Regions from separate parts of the Peribacillus sp. N1 genome, predicted to be linked through region 3. Evidence: riboswitches for the same ligand, from Rfam matches in the RefSeq annotation. Region 3 holds a riboswitch; each other region holds the start of a gene.
The links. A riboswitch is a leader RNA that binds a small molecule or an ion and turns the genes downstream of it on or off. The one in region 3 is predicted to bind cobalamin.
Positions count from the first base shown of each region.

Region 1 (5,051 bases), on a different contig from region 3:
TCAGCTGGGATATGTAATTTCGAATGTCCTGCATGCAACAAAATGATCGGTATGACGATAACTTCAGTAGCCCCTCGTTTTACACAATTATCAATTCCTTCGGATATATTCGGTGCCGCAAATTCCAAGAAGCACGTTTCCACCATGAAACGCTCGTCCATTGCCGGAATCATATTCTTAATAAAATGACGGACTTCTTCATTTCCCGAAGCCAACCGGCTTCCGTGTCCTACGAACAAAACTGCTTTCATTTACTTTCCTCCTCTAGATTAGTCTTCACAAGGCGCAGGCTCTATGTTTATTTTGGGAGCGATGTCCTGATAAGAAAAATTCTGTATCTTTTTCGAACGTTTGAAGTATTTAAAAAGCCGCTCATTTGGATGGGCATTTTGCTTATACTCCCCGACAATGTCCGTAATCAGTTCAACAAGCTGTTCCGGTTCAATGCCTTCCGCCACCGGCTGACCCGGATGGGCTGTTCTTCCAACCGGTTTAGCTCCAAGAAATAAGTCGAACTTCCCTTTTCGGAAGACAATCCCGATATCATCCATCACAGCACTATAACAAGCCATCCCACACCCATTAAAACCGATGTTCAGTTCCTTGGGCATTTTCATTCCGCCAAGCACCCGGTGTATTTCGTCCGCATAAGGAATGGATTCCGCTTTTTCACCATCACAGAAATCACAGGCTTTTAATGTCAGTACATCTCCAATCGGCGACAAAAGAAAGTTTGCTGATTGCAATTTCCCCGTTATGACTTCCGGATCCGTTGTCGGAATCTTTAAGACGATTTTATGATTTGGCGTGTATTCCATCGTTCCCTTTTCCCCAACAACTTCCGCAAGTGTCATCATTTGTTTGGGAGTGAATTGTTTATTCGCCACACCTGGACTAACGGCAAGTTCGAATACCGACTCCATTTTTTGCTGAACAATCGGCTGAATGGATTGCTTAACGGTTTGACCCTTGACTCTTGACAGGGCCTCCATTGCCATTTCAAAGGAAGCTGGCTTCTTTTCTGGTGCTTTTGTAAGTAATCCAACTCCTCCAGCGGACTCGGTTAAGGTCTCTTGATCTAATGCCCACGGTTCCGCTTCTTTTTGCAGTCGCTGATGCGGCTTCAATGTTTGCTTTTCCGAATTCAAAGTATATTTTCTCTGATAGCCTCTTGGTGTGATGATTTTGTCATCATATAAAAAGGTGGATGAATTACCGATAATGACGGTGGTCAACATTCCAATATCGTGATTCAACATATCCTGCAAATTGGTTATGACAATATCCTGCCTATCGCGATAAGCACTTTTCACCAACCCGACAGGTGTATCCGGCGAGCGGTAGCGAAGGAGAATTTTCTGTGTTTCAACAATTTGCCGGGTCCGCCTGCCGCTGCGCGGATTATAAAGTGCAATGACAAAGTCTGCCATTGCAGCTGCTTCAACCCTTTTAGCGATCAGTTCCCAAGGAGTTAAATGATCACTGAGGCTGATCGTACACGAATCGTGCATGACTGGTGCCCCGAGTAAAGACGCACATGAGTTGATTGCAGAAATGCCAGGAATGACTTCAATGCCCACTCCAGTTTCTTCTTTCCAGCCTTTCTCAATCAATACTTCATAAACCAACCCTGCCATCCCGTAAACTCCGGCATCCCCACTGGAAATCACCGCCACTTTCTTTCCCAGCTCCGCTTGTTTCACTGCTTCCTGTGCACGTGATACTTCTTCAGTCATCCCCGTACTAATGATCGTTTGATCTGTAAGCAGTCCCTGAATGAGTTCAACATAAGTTTTATAACCAATGATGTAGTCACTTTCTTGAAGGGCTTCGACGGCACGTTTGGTAATGTGTTCAAAATTCCCGGGCCCAAAACCCACGACGAATAATTTACCGTTTGTACTCATTAAGACATCTCCTTTTACGCTTTGTTCTTTGAAATACCCGTATGAGCAGGAAAATCTGGATTAGGGGTCATTTCCCCATCATTGAATTGATAGATCATCTGTGGAACAAATTCACCATCATCGATATTACTGACGATCTGCCGACCGAATTCAGGCGTTTCCACTCGATACCAGTTTCCTTGGGGATAGGCAATCACAACGCAGGCATCCTTACATCTTCCGTTACAGCGTGTCCTGGTTGTATGGATTTTCAAATCAAGTCCCTTTGAAGTAATTTCATCGCGAATCGCTTGGGTTACTTCTTCCCCGCCCTTTTTCATGCAGCTGCTCCCATTACAAATCAACAGATGCGTATTTGTACCCATCAAGTTCCAAGTAGTCATCTTCTTCCTCCTGAGTTCAGGGAAAAGGCAAAATAAAAAACCTTAACATTAGAGTCAAGGTTTTAAAAAAACTATATGAATGAGAAGCCAAAGGCAAACATGCCAAATCCTTCCAAAATCGTCATAGTCCTTCTACCTTTCCCTCCGAAAAGTATCATGCAATTTTAAAAGCAGGTTTCCTGGCTTACGCTTCATTTTACTTTGTCCCTTCCCGGCATCATGCCAGTGGCTATCGACAATTTCATCAGCGTTTACAGTAGCGGGGGCTGCATCGGATTTTCACCGATTTCCCTATTATCCCTTGCTTATTCACACAAGGGCACTTTTAAAATGAAATATTTGGTTTTATTATACATTTCTAACTAACTTAATCTATCATATAACAACTTTATCAAAATTCAATAGTTTATTCCGACTGTTTAGAAAAGTTTAATAGTGTAAAACCAGTTAAAATCCTTTCCTTGCAACAAAATCCGTCCCGAAAAAAAAGATAGTGTAGCTGAAATTATTTCTTTATGGTACACTATACGAGAATTTTCAAAATAATTACATAAGTTTTATGGTGTTGAATTTCTCGGAATTCAACTTAAAAGGGAAGCCGGTGAAAATCCGGAGCGGTCCCGCCACTGTAAAGGGAAGTCCTATTACTTTAACTTTAATCCACTGTCAAATGAGATGGGAAGGATGTAATGGGATGATGAACCAAAGCCAGGAGACCTGCCATGAAACGTGAAACTGTTTCAGCCTACGAGGATGGGCGTGCGGATCAGGCAGAATGGCCCATGATTGCTTCATGCTGCAAAATTCCTGTTCATTACGCACTTCTTTCCTTTGAGAGAAGTGCTTTTTATGTTGGGCGCCGCTTTTCTTCTCAAGATTGATCAGAAAAATTTAAAAGTATTGAAAGGAGAAAGAATGAAAAGAACCAATTGGAAAATTATTTATTTTGTCATCTTGTTGCTTTTTATCCCGAACCGGGCAATGGCCATGCATATCATGGAGGGCTTTTTACCCATTGAATGGGCTATATTCTGGTGGGCCGTGACGTTTCCATTTTTAATCTTGGGTTACCGGTCCATTAGGTCCAAAGTTAGGGAAAATCCAGAAACAAAAATGATACTTGGCCTATCGGGCGCATTTGTATTTATTTTATCGGCCCTAAAGATTCCTTCCGTTACGGGAAGTTCTTCACACCCTACCGGAGTTGGTTTGGGTTCCATATTATTCGGACCATTGGCCATGAGTGTCGTTGGCTCCATCGTTCTGTTATTTCAAGCTGTTTTACTGGCTCACGGAGGATTGACGACATTAGGGGCCAATGCATTTTCCATGGCCGTTTGCGGACCGTTCATTGCTTACTTTGTCTTCAAGGGCGCAACTAAATTGGGGTGGTCTTTTTCACTTGCCGTTTTCTTGGCAGCTGCTTTTGGAGATTTAGGAACCTATGTGGTCACTTCCGTTCAACTTGCTCTTGCTTTTCCTTCCGAGGTAGGAGGATTCATGGCCTCTTTCAGTAAATTTGCAGGTATTTTTGCCCTGACCCAAATTCCCTTGGCAATCAGTGAGGGGTTATTGACAGTCGTCGTAATGAATTTCTTGAAAAAATACAATCTAGGTGAATTGAAATTGCTGCGAGTTTTTTCTAAGGAGGCCCGTTAATATGAAAAAAAGTCTACTGCTGCTTTTCCTGGTTGTCATTCTTGCAACCATACCGTTAATCACCCAACAAGGAACGGAATTTGGCGGTGCCGACGGCGAAGCTGAGGAAGCCATCACTAAGATCCATCCGGAATACAAGCCATGGTTCAACAGTATATGGGAGCCGCCAGGTGCAGAAACCGAAAGCTTATTATTTGCGCTTCAAGCTGCAATCGGAGCCGGTTTCATTGGATACTTCATTGGCGTGATGAGACAAAGGAATAAGCAAACCAAACAAGAATTGACAGAAAAATCGAAGCATGTTACTCATTGATAAATATGCCTATTTCAATGGGCTAAAGGATGTTCATCCGTTGGAAAAGATGGTTTTTGCACTTTCCCTTTTGCTGTTTTCGTTAACGGTAAGGGATATGACCGTTTCGCTCATCACTTTTACGGTGATGAGCGCTTTAATCATTTTTGCGGCAAAAATCCCGCTTTCCTATTATCTGAAATTACTTCTATTGCCAGGATTTTTTATACTATCTGGAACAATTACCATCCTTTTTTCTTTCACAAGCGAATTTACTTCGATATCGAATATATGGTGGTCCTGGAAGGTCGGGAACTGGCAAATATTCATCAGCGATGACAGCGTCGGTACAGTGTCCAATTTGATCACTGTTGTATTCGGCAGTATCAGCTGTTTATATTTCCTTACCTTAACTACACCCATTACCGTCATCCTATCCGTGTTGCGAAAACTAAAAGTGCCTTCCTTATTGATTGATTTAATAGAATTGACTTATCGCTTCATCTTTATTTTTTTAGATACAGCTTTGGCCATTCATCAAGCACAAGCTTCACGGCTAGGGTATGTTTCATTAAGGAAAGGCATACAATCTCTCGGATTACTAATCTCGTCTTTATTTTTAGGAGTATTGCAGCGCTCTGGGCAATTGACGATGGCCATGAACGCAAGAGGCTATCAGGAGAACCTTTCCTATCTCGAGGATACTTACACCTATTCCTCACGCAATTGGCTGATCGCGATAGTAATATTAGTAAGCTTAATCTTTATTAATGGATATTTGTAAATTGGAGGCAACCCAACAATGGACGA
Region 1 covers NZ_BAAHZO010000001.1:504,344-509,394, reverse strand. Annotated here, with positions in the region: gene ACYP5M_RS02355 (sirohydrochlorin chelatase) at 1-251, opposite strand, end outside; gene cobJ (precorrin-3B C(17)-methyltransferase) at 270-1,907, opposite strand; gene ACYP5M_RS02345 ((2Fe-2S) ferredoxin domain-containing protein) at 1,922-2,290, opposite strand; cobalamin riboswitch at 2,443-2,632, opposite strand; cobalamin riboswitch at 2,834-3,029, shown strand; gene ACYP5M_RS02340 (hypothetical protein) at 3,013-3,171, shown strand; gene ACYP5M_RS02335 (energy-coupling factor ABC transporter permease) at 3,206-3,949, shown strand; gene ACYP5M_RS02330 (energy-coupling factor ABC transporter substrate-binding protein) at 3,951-4,262, shown strand; gene cbiQ (cobalt ECF transporter T component CbiQ) at 4,249-5,025, shown strand; gene ACYP5M_RS02320 (energy-coupling factor ABC transporter ATP-binding protein) at 5,044-5,051, shown strand, end outside.
Region 1: it holds a riboswitch for cobalamin, as region 3 does, so the genes downstream of both, ACYP5M_RS02345 ((2Fe-2S) ferredoxin domain-containing protein) here and ACYP5M_RS19595 (ribonucleoside-diphosphate reductase subunit alpha) in region 3, are expected to answer to the same signal.

Region 2 (5,051 bases), on a different contig from region 3:
TAAAAACAACGAATATGATAAGTAATGTCATTTGAGTTAATAGGTTCACTCTAATTTTAAACATCCACATGCCAAGCCTTTCCGTATTTATTGCTCATACTCGTATAGTATATTTCTCAACTTCCAAACAAAACAATGATTTGTTTCTTATCAAATGGACTTGAATAAAATTTGCAAAATCCTAAGTAACAAAACAGTTTAGTTATATTATGGTTGTGACTAGGAGGGAAATTTTCCCTTTACAAAGTTCACCTGGTTAATAGTTCTTCCCATTCTTCAAGTGATAGTTTTTCGGTAATATGCTTATATGAATCAGGGACTTTTATCGAACACATAAGTTCCAGACTATTTCCATCGGGATCATTGAAATAGACGGAAGCATTTCCTTGGTTCGGACGCACAAAAGGTTCAATGGTTGTCCTTTTTCCAAAAGGGACGACTTCAATTTGCAAGGATTTGAGCCAAGTTAATGCATTTTTCATATTATCATAAGTTACCCGAAAGGCGATATGCCTCAGTGAAGGGTGGTATGGAGTTTGATATTCCTTCCCTTCCCATAAGCCGACCCAGCTTTTGTTTTCCTCGATCCAAAAGAAGGCAGTATCTTCATCCCTCCAAGCTAGTTTCAAGCCTATTTTCTTATAAAAATCCATAGAGATCTCCAGGTTCTTGACTGGTAAATGGGCTTCATATAAACCTTCTATCATATTAGATTCTCCTTCTCCTATAACTTTCATTTTTACGAATTATGATCTGCCAAACAAAATAATTCAAGAAACCGATCCTATTATCCTTCTAATTGGATATAGTAAAACCCGAACAAGGACACGTCTCATTCGTGTCAATTATTCGGGTCATTTGTTCAGCATCCGCTTGGTCGGTTCAAAACTTCTCGGGATAGAGTCCTTCCGCTACTGTCCGTAAGGCTAGTGGTGCACGAATCCCTTCCGCGCCCGCTGAAAGAGGAAGCACGATGATTGCTTTATTTCGAATGGCCGGTACATCCGCCAGTTCACTTTTATTTAATAAGAATGCTTCTTTTTGCTTTATGGGGATATCTCCGTAATCAATGATGGCAATGACATCCGGATTCCGATCGACGACTTCTTCCCAACTGACCTCAGGCCACCCCCCTTCCGTATCACCAAAAATGTTCTGGCCGCCAGCCATGGAAATGATTCCTGTCATGTAATTATTTTTCGCTGCCGTTCTCGGTACTTCTTCACCGCTGTCATATACGAAAACGTTTTTGGGCTTGCCTGCACTTTCGATTTTTGCTGTAGTTTCTTTTATTTCCCGTTGCATCTCTTTGATGACTTCCGCTGCTTTTTCTTCTACATGAAAGATGCGTCCAATATTCTCAATATCTTTATACACATCTTCTATTGTCGGTGTTGACATATTGGAAGACTCTTGGATATATGTATTGATTCCGGCTTCTTTTAGCTCTTGGACGGTTCCTAACGTTTGTTCCGTAAAGGCGCTTTTCCAGCCTGCATATGCAAAATCCGGCTCAGCTTCAAAGAAAACTTCTTTTGATGGGTATTCCTTGGAAAGCACAGGCACTGTTTCATAGGCATCTTTATACTTTGGCAAAATTTCGTCATCCAAATAAGCCGTACCTGCCATTGAATCCTGCAACCCCAATGCAAGCATGATTTCCGTCGCATGCTGGTTTAGCGAAACCGCACGTTTTGGTGCCTCTGCATAGGTGAATTCATGATCCAGATTAGTGATGACCACTTTTTCTTTTCCACCTTTTTCGCTCTGTTTGCCTCCGTCCTTTGAAGCTTCCTCGGAGTTATTGCAAGCGCCCAATATCATCATTGCCAATAAACTGATGCTTAACAAAATCTTTCGGTAAACAGTCATATACTTTCCCCTCATATCCATTGTTTTTTTATATATGTGCTAAAAAGGTGATATGCGTCTTTTGCGTGATGGGGTGTATGCCGATTTCCGTTTCCACCCCGAACACCTTCCTTATCATTTTTGTCGTCAATACAGCTTCTGGTGTTCCGGATGTGATCACTTTGCCATTTTGGATGACATATATATGATCACAATACATGGCTGCCAAGTTTATATCATGCAGAGCCGTCAAGACGGTAACGTCCAGCTTTTTTACAAGGTCCAGCAATTGGAGCTGATGCCTGATGTCTAAATGATTCGTTGGTTCATCCAGGATGATGATATTCGCTTCCTGGGCAAGGGCACGGGCTATGAGGACACGTTGTTTCTCACCACCTGATAAGCTCATGAAACTCCTGTCTTCAAATCCACTCATTTCAACGCGAGCTAATGCTTGATTGACGATTCCTCTATCTTTCTCCGTATCTCCCTGAAATAACCGCTTATGAGGATGCCGTCCCATCCAAACCATCTCTTGTACACTAAAGTCGAAGGTCAGGGATGTTTCCTGACTGACAACCGCCATTTCCCTGGCTGTTTGTTTCTGTGAAAGCCGGTAAAGGTCACGGCCGTCCAGGTGAACAGCTCCCGTATGAGGCTTCAAGATCCGAGAAGCATTTTTTAATAAAGTGGATTTCCCACTCCCATTCGGACCGATCAGCCCAACGAACTGCCCAGTTTTTATTTGCAGTGATATATCCTCAATGATAGGAGTGTCCAGAATTGAATAGGATACTTCTTCAATAGCTAATCTCACTTGCCCCCACCTCCAAATGAATATGAACTTCGCCGCAAAAGCCAAATGAAGAATGGTCCTCCGCAAAGTGCGGTGACAACGCCAATCGGAAGTTCTTGAGGTGCCAGGACCAGCCGGGCACAAACATCTGACCAAATGACGAGGATCATGCCAATCAATATGCTGCATGAAAGAACACGTTTATGGTCTGTCCCGACCAATAGCCGGGCTAAATGCGGTACGACCAGACCGATGAACCCAATCGAACCGCTTACAGCCACAACTGTTCCCGTAACAAGGGATGTAATGATGATCAGAACTTTACGGAAGGCTTCCATATTGACTCCGAGCGTCGCGGCTACTTCTTCGCCCATCAATAAGATATTGAGGGAGCGGGATTGTACGATAAGGAACAAGGAAACCACAAGCACCACAACCGCTGGAATCGGTATGTATTCCCATTTTGCCCCCGCTAAGCTGCCCATCATCCAAAACATCGCTTCACGGATGCCGGAATCTTTTGGTGCAAGAGTGACAATGAAATTAGTGACGGCAGACATGATCATCGAAATGGCTACACCCGCCAATAACAGCCTTGTCGTTTGAATTCTCCCTCCCACTTGAGCCAATAAATACACGGAAAGCATCGCAGCCATGGCCCCCAGGAAGGCACCGAATGATAACGCATATTGACCGAATATAGGAAGCGCCCCAAAAAGAATGACAAGGGTTGCAGCAACAGAGGAACCAGATGAAATGCCCAGAATATACGGATCTGCAAGTGAATTGCGCACCAAGGCCTGGATGACGACACCCACTACGGATAATCCCGCACCTACCACCGCACCGAGCAATACACGGGGCAGGCGGATATCCCAAATGATCCGCTCTTGTGCGATACTCCAATTCACCTCCAGAAAACCACCGATAAAAGGCAGATGCCCTAAGGCGATCTTCCAAACCGTTATTGCTGACATCTTAACTGGCCCAAGGGTAACAGCGAATGTAACTGATAATAAAAGGATGCACAGCAAGAAAAATAGCAGAAAACGAAACCTGCGCTTGGCATTTCTCTCAAAATGAGGTTCTTCAAGCACATCCCCTCTCTCTTTCAATGAGCTTCTAATCAATGACTCTTCCAATGATGAAATCCTCCTTCAAAAAAAACACAAAAAAACCCCAATCCTTTTAACAAAGAATGGAGTTACGAGTATAGGCCAAAAAATACGGAAGGACCTAAGTCCGCCTTTTCTTACTCTCGAACACCTCTCCTCTCAGCGAAGGAAAAATTGGTGATGCTCACTAGGTAGGTCTCCTGGCTTCCATATCAACATTTCCTTTCGTCTTCCCTGACTGACGGTCAAGTGACATCCTGAAAGAAAACTCCTTGGTTACAGTGGCGCGACCACTCGGGATTTGCACCCGATTCCCTGTTACCCTTTGTTCACACAAAGGCACCCAGCGGCAAATATATGAACTTCGCAAAATTTTCCAAACAATTAAATACAACGTTAGTATAGTATACTCCCAATCTTTTCACAATTAAAAAAATGGGATGCGGTCTATTATATAGAAGAAAATGGATTTAAAGGTTCTTTCTATAATGGTAGAATGTTAGCTTTGACCCGTATCCACACTAAACTCCTCATCAATCGAAATCCGTTCAAAACCGTTTTTCACTAAAACCTTTTGGGAAGCGATATTGTCGCTTGTAGTTTTGGCATGTATTTGAGTCACATTCAATTCCGGCGCCAGATTAACCAAAAGCTTTAGAGCTTCATTCGCAAACCCTTTTTGCGTAAACGCTTCACCGATTCTATAACCGACATGAGCCGTACCATTAACGGGGTCGATATCCACAAGATTAATCCTGCCGACGATTATGCCTGAACCATCCTTAATCAAATAACAAGAAGAGATAGCATCTTCTTGTTCTTTTAATAATTCCTTATGCCTGATTCCAAACGATCCAAAGCTATAATAATCATCTCCCCGGCCTGGGACCGTTTGCTCGAAAAACCTTCTATTATTGCATTCAAATGCAAATAACGCTTGTGCATCCCGTTCATTAAGCCTGTCAATGTATATATCCATTATTCTTCCACCCTTTCAAAAAAACGCTCCTAATCTATCATTCAAGAAAACAAAGGGCTTATCCTTCCTGATAAATAGATAGATGAAGATTTGTACCCTGGCTTGATCCAGCTTCCCTTTATTGTTCCCTCAAATCCAGTTCCTGAATAAAGATAAATACATGAATTACTACAAAAGTCAAAAATAAATTATTTTTTTCTGGTAAAAAATCAGCGGATGATGTATCATAGGCTTCAGATATTCATTATTCTCATTTGGTTAATCGGAATTAGGAGGAATATATATGATTGGTTATGTGTTTTTAAATCTT
Region 2 covers NZ_BAAHZO010000002.1:610,252-615,302, forward strand. Annotated here, with positions in the region: gene ACYP5M_RS11400 (ATP-binding protein) at 1-64, opposite strand, end outside; gene ACYP5M_RS11405 (VOC family protein) at 249-707, opposite strand; gene ACYP5M_RS11410 (ABC transporter substrate-binding protein) at 883-1,872, opposite strand; gene ACYP5M_RS11415 (heme ABC transporter ATP-binding protein) at 1,901-2,668, opposite strand; gene ACYP5M_RS11420 (FecCD family ABC transporter permease) at 2,665-3,744, opposite strand; cobalamin riboswitch at 3,936-4,124, opposite strand; gene ACYP5M_RS11425 (GNAT family N-acetyltransferase) at 4,262-4,741, opposite strand; gene ACYP5M_RS11430 (L-cystine transporter) at 5,025-5,051, shown strand, end outside.
Region 2: it holds a riboswitch for cobalamin, as region 3 does, so the genes downstream of both, ACYP5M_RS11420 (FecCD family ABC transporter permease) here and ACYP5M_RS19595 (ribonucleoside-diphosphate reductase subunit alpha) in region 3, are expected to answer to the same signal.

Region 3 (5,051 bases):
ATGAATCGAGGCTTCTTCAGCCTTGGTTCCCTTACAAGATGGCTCAAGCACCTTTTGTATCAATTCTTCCCGCTTTAGGCATTTTACCTTCATTCAATTAGAAATGAATAACCCTCGATTTGTCGTTTAATTATCCGTATAGATAGAAAGAAGGACTCATGCTATAATTTAGTGCGTTAAAAATGAAATTAACACACACATATATAAAAAAGAAAGAAGGAGTGTTTCTTTGAATACATCTGCATACAAACAGGAATGGTTCGGCAACGTTAGAGGAGATGTCCTATCGGGAATTGTCGTTGCCCTGGCATTGATTCCGGAGGCGATTGCCTTTTCGATCATTGCTGGCGTTGACCCAATGGTTGGTCTATATGCCTCATTCTGCATTGCCATTGTCATCTCTTTCGTCGGCGGGAGGCCGGGAATGATATCGGCTGCCACTGGCGCAATGGCACTCGTCATGGTCGACCTTGTTAAAGATCATGGCTTGAACTATTTACTTGCTGCAACAATATTGACTGGTTTGCTGCAAATTTTACTAGGGGTCTTAAAAATCGGGAAATTAATGAAGTTTATCCCGAAACCGGTCATGACTGGTTTTGTGAATTCTTTAGCCATCTTGATTTTCACGGCACAGCTTACCCATTTCGTGGGCGAAACGTGGATTATGTATGTCATGACAGCCGTTTCATTAGCAATCATTTATCTTTTTCCGCTGGTCACGAAAGTCATACCTTCACCACTTGTCGCCATCATATTCATGACGGTCGTTGCAGTTACCACAGGGGCTACGGTGCGGACAGTTGGGGATATGGGGCAATTGACCGAAGCGCTCCCGATGTTCATGCTTCCAGACATCCCTTTGACCTTCGAAACTTTGGCGATCATTTTCCCTTATTCCATTGCCCTTGCGTTTGTTGGGCTGCTTGAATCGTTATTGACAGCTCAAATTGTCGATGAGATGACTGACACGGATAGTAATAAAAATAGGGAAGCCAAAGGCCAGGGGATTTCGAATATAATCGCCGGATGTTTTGGAGGCATGGCAGGATGTGCGATGATTGGCCAATCCGGTATCAACATTAAATCAGGTGGAAGGGGCCGGCTCTCGACATTTGTAGCGGGAGCATTCCTTATGATATTAATCGTGGTATTGAATGATGTCCTTATTAAAATACCGATGGCTGCACTTGTCGCGGTCATGATTATGGTTTCAATCGGGACATTTGACTGGTCTTCCCTAAAGAGGCTCACTAAAGCTCCTAAGTCGGATGCAGCCGTGATGATCGTGACGGTCCTCATTGTTCTTTATACACATGACTTATCAAAAGGCGTATTTGCCGGAGTGCTTTTGAGCATGATTTTCTTCTCGGCTAAAATTTCTAAAGTGGCAGCAGAGAAAACGGAAGATATCCAGGCTAAGAAAATCACTTATCGTATCAGCGGACAAATATTTTTTGCTTCTGTCCAGGACTTTGTTTCGAAGTTTGACTTCAAGGAAAAAGCCGATGCAATCGTCATCGACTTCTCCCATTCCAAGATCTGGGATGCTTCAGCAGTCGGTGCTGTTGATACGGTTATCCTTAAATATCAGCTTCTGGGAATACCTGTCCAAGTCCAAGGGCTCGATGAAGAAAGTTCGTCATTGCTTGAAAAACTCGCCACCTCAGAAAGTAAAATATCTTGAAGAAGTAACATTCTGCTGAATAGAAACTTTTCAAACCGACAAAATAGATAACATGAATCAATTCCTTTTGAAAGGAGCGAAAAGCATGACACCCGAGCAGGATTATACAGCAGCAAATCTGTCACCGGATTTATTGAATGAACTGAAAAGCTTTGAAAGCAAACTTGGCGAGGAAGCCAATAAAGAATTGATTGTCATCGCCTATGAAAAAGAAAAGGAAGCCTTGAATTAAGAAAAAAGACTCAAACATCCTTAATGGATGGTTGAGTCTTTTTTTGCATGTACAGTAAATGGATGCCCAAATAATGAGCATCCCTTTTCCTTTATTACTTGCTGAATACGTCCGTTAAGACCGGAACGATTTGTTTTTTACGCGATACAACGCCTTCTAAGACGGCGATGTTGTTGTTTAATGAAACGTCGTATGCTTTTTCCACTGCATAAGCCGCTTTACCAAGAGCCAAGGCAACAGAATCATTAGTCAAGATATCCGTTACGACGAATAGGAATAAGTCCAATTCCTTGACAGCGATTACCGCTTCAATCGCCGCTTCCAATTCAGCTTGCTTAGCAAGGACTTCGTTTGGATCCACAGCATTTACTTGTGCAATCTCCACTTTAGCCAATCCCATGGAAAATTCCTTTGCATCAAGTGTGATGAGCTGGGCGATCGTTTTGTCGCTCAAGTCAGCTCCCGCCTTCAACATTTCCAAGCCATATGTTTCAGCGTCGACTCCCGCAATGGCAGCCAATTCCATAGCTGCTGCAACGTCTTGCTCCGTGCATGTAGGTGATTTGAACAATAAAGAATCGGAAATGATGGCAGACAGCATAAGACCTGCGATTGCTTTAGGAACTTCAATGCCGTTTTCTTTATAAATTTTATTTAAAATGGTTGCCGTACAGCCAACTGGTTCCGCACGGTAATATAAAGGATCGCTCGTTTCGAAGTTAGCGATACGGTGGTGGTCGATAACTTCCAACACACGGACTTGGTCAATATCTTCAGCACTTTGCTGGCGTTCGTTATGATCGACCAAGATTACGCCATCAGCTTCCCCTGCAACTTTTTCCACAAGACGGGGAGCATCGAATTTGAATTGGTCCAATGCATATTGAGTTTCACCATTCACTTCACCCAGACGAACTGGTTCAGCGTTGATACCTAACTGCTTTTTCAGATCTGCATAAGCGATTGCTGAACAGATTGTGTCTGTATCCGGGTTTTTATGTCCAAAAACTAATACTTTTTCCAAGATTTTATCCCCTTTTTCATAAATATTTTTCCGCGAATCCCCTCACCGCAATAAGGGAGAGCCACCTTTACTAGACACTTTATTTTAACACAAAATCCCGTAAAATCAGCGCTTGAATTATCCATTCCCCAATAAAATCTTTCATTCCTTCACCCTCTGCCATCACTTTGTCAATAGATAAGGGTTGGTTTTTTTCAAATATATTAGTTGAATTATCATCGTATATGGCTTACGATAATATAAGCAGAAATACTAGATATTGATTACATAATCTATACCAATAACTATATATAGAATTTTTATAATCCAAGGTGCCAGTGATGGCTGAAAAGGGAATCCGGTGTAAACCCGGAACTGTCCCCGCAACTGTAAATGTGACGAAATGAGAAACCCACTGTATAGCTCTCTATACGGGAAGGACTCAAAGTAGGATGATCATGAGTCAGGAGACCTGCCTTGAATTTTTGACGTTTCTTATTCTTCGGGGATTGAGATGATGAAACGATAGTATAACGGCTATTTTTTCATGGCTCTTTTATTCTATCGTTTGATCCGCTCAATTCTTTGGGCGGTTTTTTTATTTTAGCGGAAGTTAACAAGGAGGATTATTAATGACTCAAACATATAACTCTACCATAAGTGAAAATGAAACAGAAAAGAAATCCATCCAGCTTGAGATGTTATCGAAGGAATTCGAAGGCCGTCTCGATATGGAAAAGTTCAAAAAGCGTTTTACAAAATGGCTTGATCGCAAAAGTGACTCAACCGAAGAACAGGCATCAAAAAAACTGATTCAGCTCGCTCTTGAGGGTGTGGATATCGATGCTCCGGATTGGACATTCGTTGCTGCAGCAGAACTGTTGAATACAATGTATAGGGATGCACAAGCCAATCGAGGTTATGCAGGCAAGAGTTATGGCCCATTCTATGAGCTGATCACAGAACTCTCCCAGCTTTCGGAAGGTCAGCGTTATCCAATTTACAAGCCAGAACTGCTATCTTCATATACAAAAGCGGAAATTGAGGAATTGGGCTCGGTGATCGACCCGGAAAAAGATAAATTATTCTCATACATAGGCATCTACTTATTGAACGACCGCTATCTGGCCCGCCCAAAAAAGGACAAGGTCTACGAACTGCCGCAAGAACGTTTCATGATCATCGCGATGGAAATCATGCGAATGGAAAAAACGGAGCACCGCCTGCAACTTATAAAAGAAGCATACTGGGCCATGTCCAACCTTTATATGACCGTTGCGACTCCTACACTCTCCAATGCTGGGAAAACACATGGACAGTTAAGCTCTTGCTTTATCGACGCGATTGAAGATTCCATTGATGGCATCTATCTATCAAACTACGATGCAGCAAAAGTATCTAAATTCGGCGGCGGTGTCGGCCTTTACGTTGGTAAGGTTCGCTCGCTTGGTTCTGATATCCGGGGTTTCTCTGGAAATAGTTCCGGCACGACTCCCTGGATTCGACTATTCAACCAGACAGCTGTAAGTGTCGATCAATTGGGGCAACGTAAAGGTGCCATCGCGATTTACTTGGATGCCTGGCATAAAGATATCATGAGCTTCCTCGATTTGAAGACACAAAACGGGGATGACAGATTAAAAGCCCATGATATATTTACAGGCGTTTGCATACCGGATTTATTCATGGAGGCTGTACGCGACAGAAAAGAATGGTATCTTTTCGATCCGCATACCGTTAAGCAAACCCTTGGATTTTCACTTGAAGATCTTTATGACGAGAAGAAAGGCGAAGGAAGCTTCAGGAAACATTATGCACTTGCTGTCGAGGCCGCAGAAAATGGCACGCTTCCAAACTACAGCTTTGAAAAAATCAATGCGATGGACATCATGAAAAGCATCATGATTTCTCAATTAGAAGAAGGCGTACCGTATATGTTCTACCGCGATGAAGTGAATCGGAAGAATCCCAATAAACATAAAGGTATGATTTATTGTTCCAACCTTTGTACGGAGATTGCCCAAAACCTAAGCCCTTCGACGATCACGGATGAATATGAAACAGAAGATGGAGATGTTGTTGTGGTTCGTAAAAGCGGCGATTTCGTTGTCTGCAACCTTTCATCCATT
Region 3 covers NZ_BAAHZO010000005.1:223,100-228,150, forward strand. Annotated here, with positions in the region: gene ACYP5M_RS19580 (SulP family inorganic anion transporter) at 230-1,687, shown strand; gene ACYP5M_RS19585 (hypothetical protein) at 1,773-1,919, shown strand; gene ACYP5M_RS19590 (manganese-dependent inorganic pyrophosphatase) at 2,014-2,943, opposite strand; cobalamin riboswitch at 3,236-3,416, shown strand; gene ACYP5M_RS19595 (ribonucleoside-diphosphate reductase subunit alpha) at 3,555-5,051, shown strand, end outside.

Region 4 (5,051 bases), on a different contig from region 3:
AGATGTCACCACCCCCATATTCGGGACGCTGGATCAACACCATATCCCAATGAATCGATGATCGGTTTCCATTATCCGCTTCTTCATAGGCAAGTCCAAGAGCCAAGTGCAGACTTCCGCTTATTTTCTCATCGAACAAGATATCGTCCATAGGTTCCAATATGTATGGATTGATCCCAATTGCGAACTCCCCGATAAACCGGGACCCTTCATCAATATTCAGAATTTGGTTCATTTCAGAGTCACGATTGGAAGTAGCTTTAATGATTTTTCCCTTTTCCAAGTTTAATTCTATGTCACTAAAGGTGAATCCTTCATAGGTTGTTGGTGTGTTGAAGGATATCCTACCATTGAGACTATCTTTTATGGGTGCCGTAAACACTTCCCCATCAGGTAAATTCTTTTTTCCGGCACATATGACGGCCGGCATACCTTTGATGGAAAAGGTCAAATCTGTTCCTGGCGAAACGATCCTGACTATGTCAGTTCGTTCCATCAATTGTTTTAACGGTTTCAAGGCCGTCTCCATTTTCCCGTAATCCATGTTGCATACATTCAAAAGAAAATCTTCGTACCTGTCGAAGGTCATGCCGGCTTTTTGCGCTGATGCGTTGGTGGGATAATTAAGCAAGACCCAACGTCGGTTGTTTACATAGAAAAGAGTGGGGGAATTCATAGCCTCCCCCTGAAGACGGTGCCTCTCGATGGGAACATCGGTCATTTCCACATCGTTTTCTTCCCCGGTGATGATGATTACCGCATCGATATCCTTATATTTCTTCAAGGCCCATTGCGAAGAGGTGTCAAGTTGTTCCTTTACATTCCCTTGTAACAGGTGGCGGCTTATTTCATCGTCTTCGAGTTCTACATATGGATAAGCACCCACTCTGTATATTTCATCAATCAGCTCTTTCAATAATGGTTTCGTATTGATATTCCCCCGTATGAGGATTCTCTCTTTTGGCTGTAATTGTATCGAATGATGAATCAGCCTGGCTGCAAGCTTCGTTATTCGCTCATCCTTCATCTGCCTGTCCCTTATTTTTCGAGGTCGCGAAGAGTTTGAAGAGCTTCTTCGACATGGCCTTTGACCTTTACTTTACGCCATTCTTTGACTACCATACCAGCCTTATCAATCAGGAAAGTTGAACGTTCAATGCCCATATACTCCTTGCCGAAGTTCTTTTTCAATTGCCACACATCAAATGATTCAGCCGCTTCATGATTTTCATCAGCCAGCAGCAGAAAAGGCAATCCATGTTTTTCGATGAATTTTTCATGACGTGCAGCTGGGTCTGGGCTGATTCCAATGATGACCGCGTTCAATTCCTCAAATTGCTCATTATGGTCCCGGAAATCACAGGCCTCCGTCGTGCAACCTGGCGTCATGTCTTTTGGATAAAAATATAAAACAATATATTTCCCCTTAAAATCCGATAGGGACACCATTTCACCATTGTTTGCAGGGAGCTTGAAATCAGGTGCTTTTTCTCCAATTTTAACAGTCATATTGAACCCTCCATTTCTTTCATTATGGTAAGAGTACCCAATAATCGAAAGAAACACAACTTTCATTTATCCTTCCTATCTTTGTGCTCCAAATCGATCACCGTCCGGATCACGAACGCTGCCGGCAGTGTATAACCGATGAAAGCCTGAATCGTAGCTATCATCCTGCCCATTCCAATCGGGGCTATATCTCCATACCCTACAGAAAACATCGTCATCGCACTAAAATAAAAAGAAGTCTTCAACTGTTCATAGAAAGTGCCATCCAATCGATTGCCCATATCAAGAATCACCGAATGATTCTGAAGTTCGTATAATAAATAAATCAGTGCAAATCCAACTAATATCGTCGCATATAAATTGCCAAGCCACAGCATATCCTCCAGAGAAAACTTCTTTCCTCCCGACTCGACAAGAAATAACGTACGAATGCTCATCACCATGCAAAAAATGATTCCTGCAATCAAGATGTAGAAAGTCATCCCCCACGCCCCATTTCAAAACGCCACTTCCTCTATACATACTCCCTGTCCAAACAATATATTCTTTTTTAGGAACAGACCTCATCCTTATCACCCACACACCTTATAACCGGATACTTTTCCTGAATCGTTTTTCCATGTTGACCCTTTTGGTCGGATATGTTAAGATTGTCTAAATTTTTATAATAGTTTTTATTTTATAAATTTTTAACCTGCAAACAGTTATCAAGGCAGGTTTTGTCAAATTTCATATGTGGAAATAGGTTCCTAGTTTTTAATTAGGATTAAAAGGGAAGTCCGGTGTAATTCCGGGACGGTCCCGCCACTGTAATGGGAGTGTTAGCGCCATCCAATATGCCACTGATCAACGGATCGGGAAGGCCCGCCGCTAATGTTAATCCCTAAGTCAGGAGACCTGCCTATTTCGACAACACTGTTTTAACCTACGGGAGATAGGGAGGTGTTAGGGACCTTATAATTGTAAGGGGCATTTTGCATGCCTCTTTATTTTAAGCATTTCTAACCATCTCTTTTGACGGTTAGGAATGCTTTTTTTATTGCTCAATTAAATGAATATAGGAGGATGGGAATATTGAAAAGCAGTAGTTTGGGTTACCCTCGAATCGGGGAAGATCGTGAATGGAAACGTACATTGGAAGCTTACTGGTCCGGTAAAATCGATGAAGCAGAATTTACGGCACAACTAAAAGCCATCCGTTTAGGCAACTTACAAAAACAGAAGAAACGAGGCATTGATATCATTCCTGTCAACGACTTCACTTTCTATGATCAAATGCTCGATATGTCCGTAATGTTCGGTCTTGTTCCTGAACGTTATTCAGCCTATGAAAGCGGAAGCGTTCCCCTTTCCGTTTATTATTCAATGGCTCGCGGAAACAATGATGAAGTCGCTTCCGAAATGACGAAATGGTTCAATACGAACTATCACTATATTGTCCCTGAATTAAAGGTGCCACAGCTAACGTTAACGGAAAATAAACCACTTGCAGCATATCGGGAAGCCAAGGAAAAGCTAGGAATTGAAACAAAGCCCGTGTTGATCGGTCCTTATACTTTCATCTCCCTTTCCAAAGGCTTCAAAAAACAAGATATCCCTGGCATCATCCTGAGCCTGCTTCCCCTATACACGCAAATCCTCCGGGAGTTGGAGCAAGAAGGCGTGAAGTGGGTTCAAATGGACGAACCTTCACTTGTTTCATCGATTTCCAAAGAAGATATGCAAACTGTTACTTACCTCTATGAAAAACTGAATGAAGCAGCACCAAACCTGAACATCATGCTACAAACATACTTTGATGCCGTGGAACATTACCAGGAAGTCATCGAATTACAAGTCCAAGGAATCGGTCTTGATTTTGTACATGACAAAGGGAGGAATCTAAGCAACCTGGAAGCATTCGGCTTTCCGAAGGACAAAGTGCTTGCTGCAGGTTTGATTGACGGAAAAAACATTTGGCTTTCTGATTTATCGAAAAAAATCCAATTGATCGAGACTCTTAAGACAATGGTAGCCGAAGACCGAATCTGGCTTCAGCCCTCTTGTTCCCTGCTTCATGTCCCGGTGACCGTTCGTAATGAAACCGCCCTATCAAACGAAGTGAAAGAGGCCCTTGCTTTCGCTGATGAGAAACTTGAGGAAATCACACTCTTGGTCAAAGGGAATAATCAAGGCTTTGAAGCAATCGCCGAGAAAGTCGATGCAAATAAATTCACGCTTCAAACGTTAGCAAGTTCAAATGCCCGGAATCACGGAACTGTACAATCCAATGTCGAAAAGGTTAAAACCAGAACCGCCGGCCGTCAGCTTCCATTTAAAGAGCGTTACCAAAAACAACAGGCATTTTTCAAATTGCCTTTTCTTCCTTCGACTACGATCGGCAGCTTTCCGCAGACATTTGATGTTAAACAAGCACGCGGGAAATTCAAAAGAGGAGAATGGACCGCTTCGCAATATGAAACATTCGTTAACGAAGAAATCGGCAGGTGGATCGAAATCCAAGAAGAAATCGGTTTGGATGTCCTTGTTCATGGGGAATTCGAACGAACGGATATGGTTGAATACTTCGGCCATAAGTTAGGTGGATTCGTCTTTTTAGAAAAGGGGTGGGTACAATCCTATGGATCCCGCTGTGTGAAACCGCCAGTCATCTACGGCGACATCCATTTCATCGAACCGATGACAGTCAGGGAAAGTGTATACGCACAATCACTGACGAAGAAGACGGTAAAGGGAATGCTTACAGGTCCTGTTACGATTTTGAACTGGTCATTTGTCCGTGATGATATTTCCAGGGAGAATGTATGCTATCAGCTGGCACTCGCTTTGGAAAAAGAAGTCATTGCATTGGAATCCGCTGGAATCAAAATGATTCAGGTCGATGAGCCTGCACTTAGAGAAGGTCTGCCATTGAAAAAAAGCGATCGCGACGAATATTTGAACTGGGCTGTGAATTCGTTCTTGATATCGACATCAAGCGTGGAGGATACAACCCAAATTCATACGCATATGTGCTATTGCGACTTCAACAGTTTCATGGATGTCATCTCCTCCCTCGACGCCGATGTAATTTCCATCGAAACATCCCGCAGTCATGGGGAGCTTGCTTCCGCATTCGAGGAAAAAACATATGAAAAAGGTATTGGTCTAGGTGTGTATGACATTCACAGCCCGCGTGTGCCGGCAGTGGAAGAAATGGTCGATATGATCGAACGTGGGATCAAGGTATTGGATAAAGACCAGTTTTGGATCAATCCTGACTGCGGACTGAAAACAAGGGGTATCCCGGAAACCGTCGCATCCCTGAAAAACATGGTCGAAGCAGCAAAAATCGTCCGTGAAAACCTGTTAGCTAAACCAACCGGCAAATGATTGAAAAGCAAGTTGCCCACCCAACACAGCAGTCACGGACTTTTTTAACCGACCTTGTTTTTCCACCGGATACAAATCATCACAATACCATCTTTGGCGGAAAAGTAATGGCCTATGTTGATAAAATAGCCTGCATTTCAGCTATGCGCCATTGTCGAAAACCCGTTGTG
Region 4 covers NZ_BAAHZO010000007.1:163,430-168,480, reverse strand. Annotated here, with positions in the region: gene ACYP5M_RS23435 (aminopeptidase) at 1-1,027, opposite strand, end outside; gene bcp (thioredoxin-dependent thiol peroxidase) at 1,039-1,509, opposite strand; gene ACYP5M_RS23425 (potassium channel family protein) at 1,572-1,991, opposite strand; cobalamin riboswitch at 2,236-2,428, shown strand; gene metE (5-methyltetrahydropteroyltriglutamate--homocysteine S-methyltransferase) at 2,575-4,881, shown strand; gene ACYP5M_RS23415 (acyl-CoA thioesterase) at 4,878-5,051, shown strand, end outside.
Region 4: it holds a riboswitch for cobalamin, as region 3 does, so the genes downstream of both, metE (5-methyltetrahydropteroyltriglutamate--homocysteine S-methyltransferase) here and ACYP5M_RS19595 (ribonucleoside-diphosphate reductase subunit alpha) in region 3, are expected to answer to the same signal.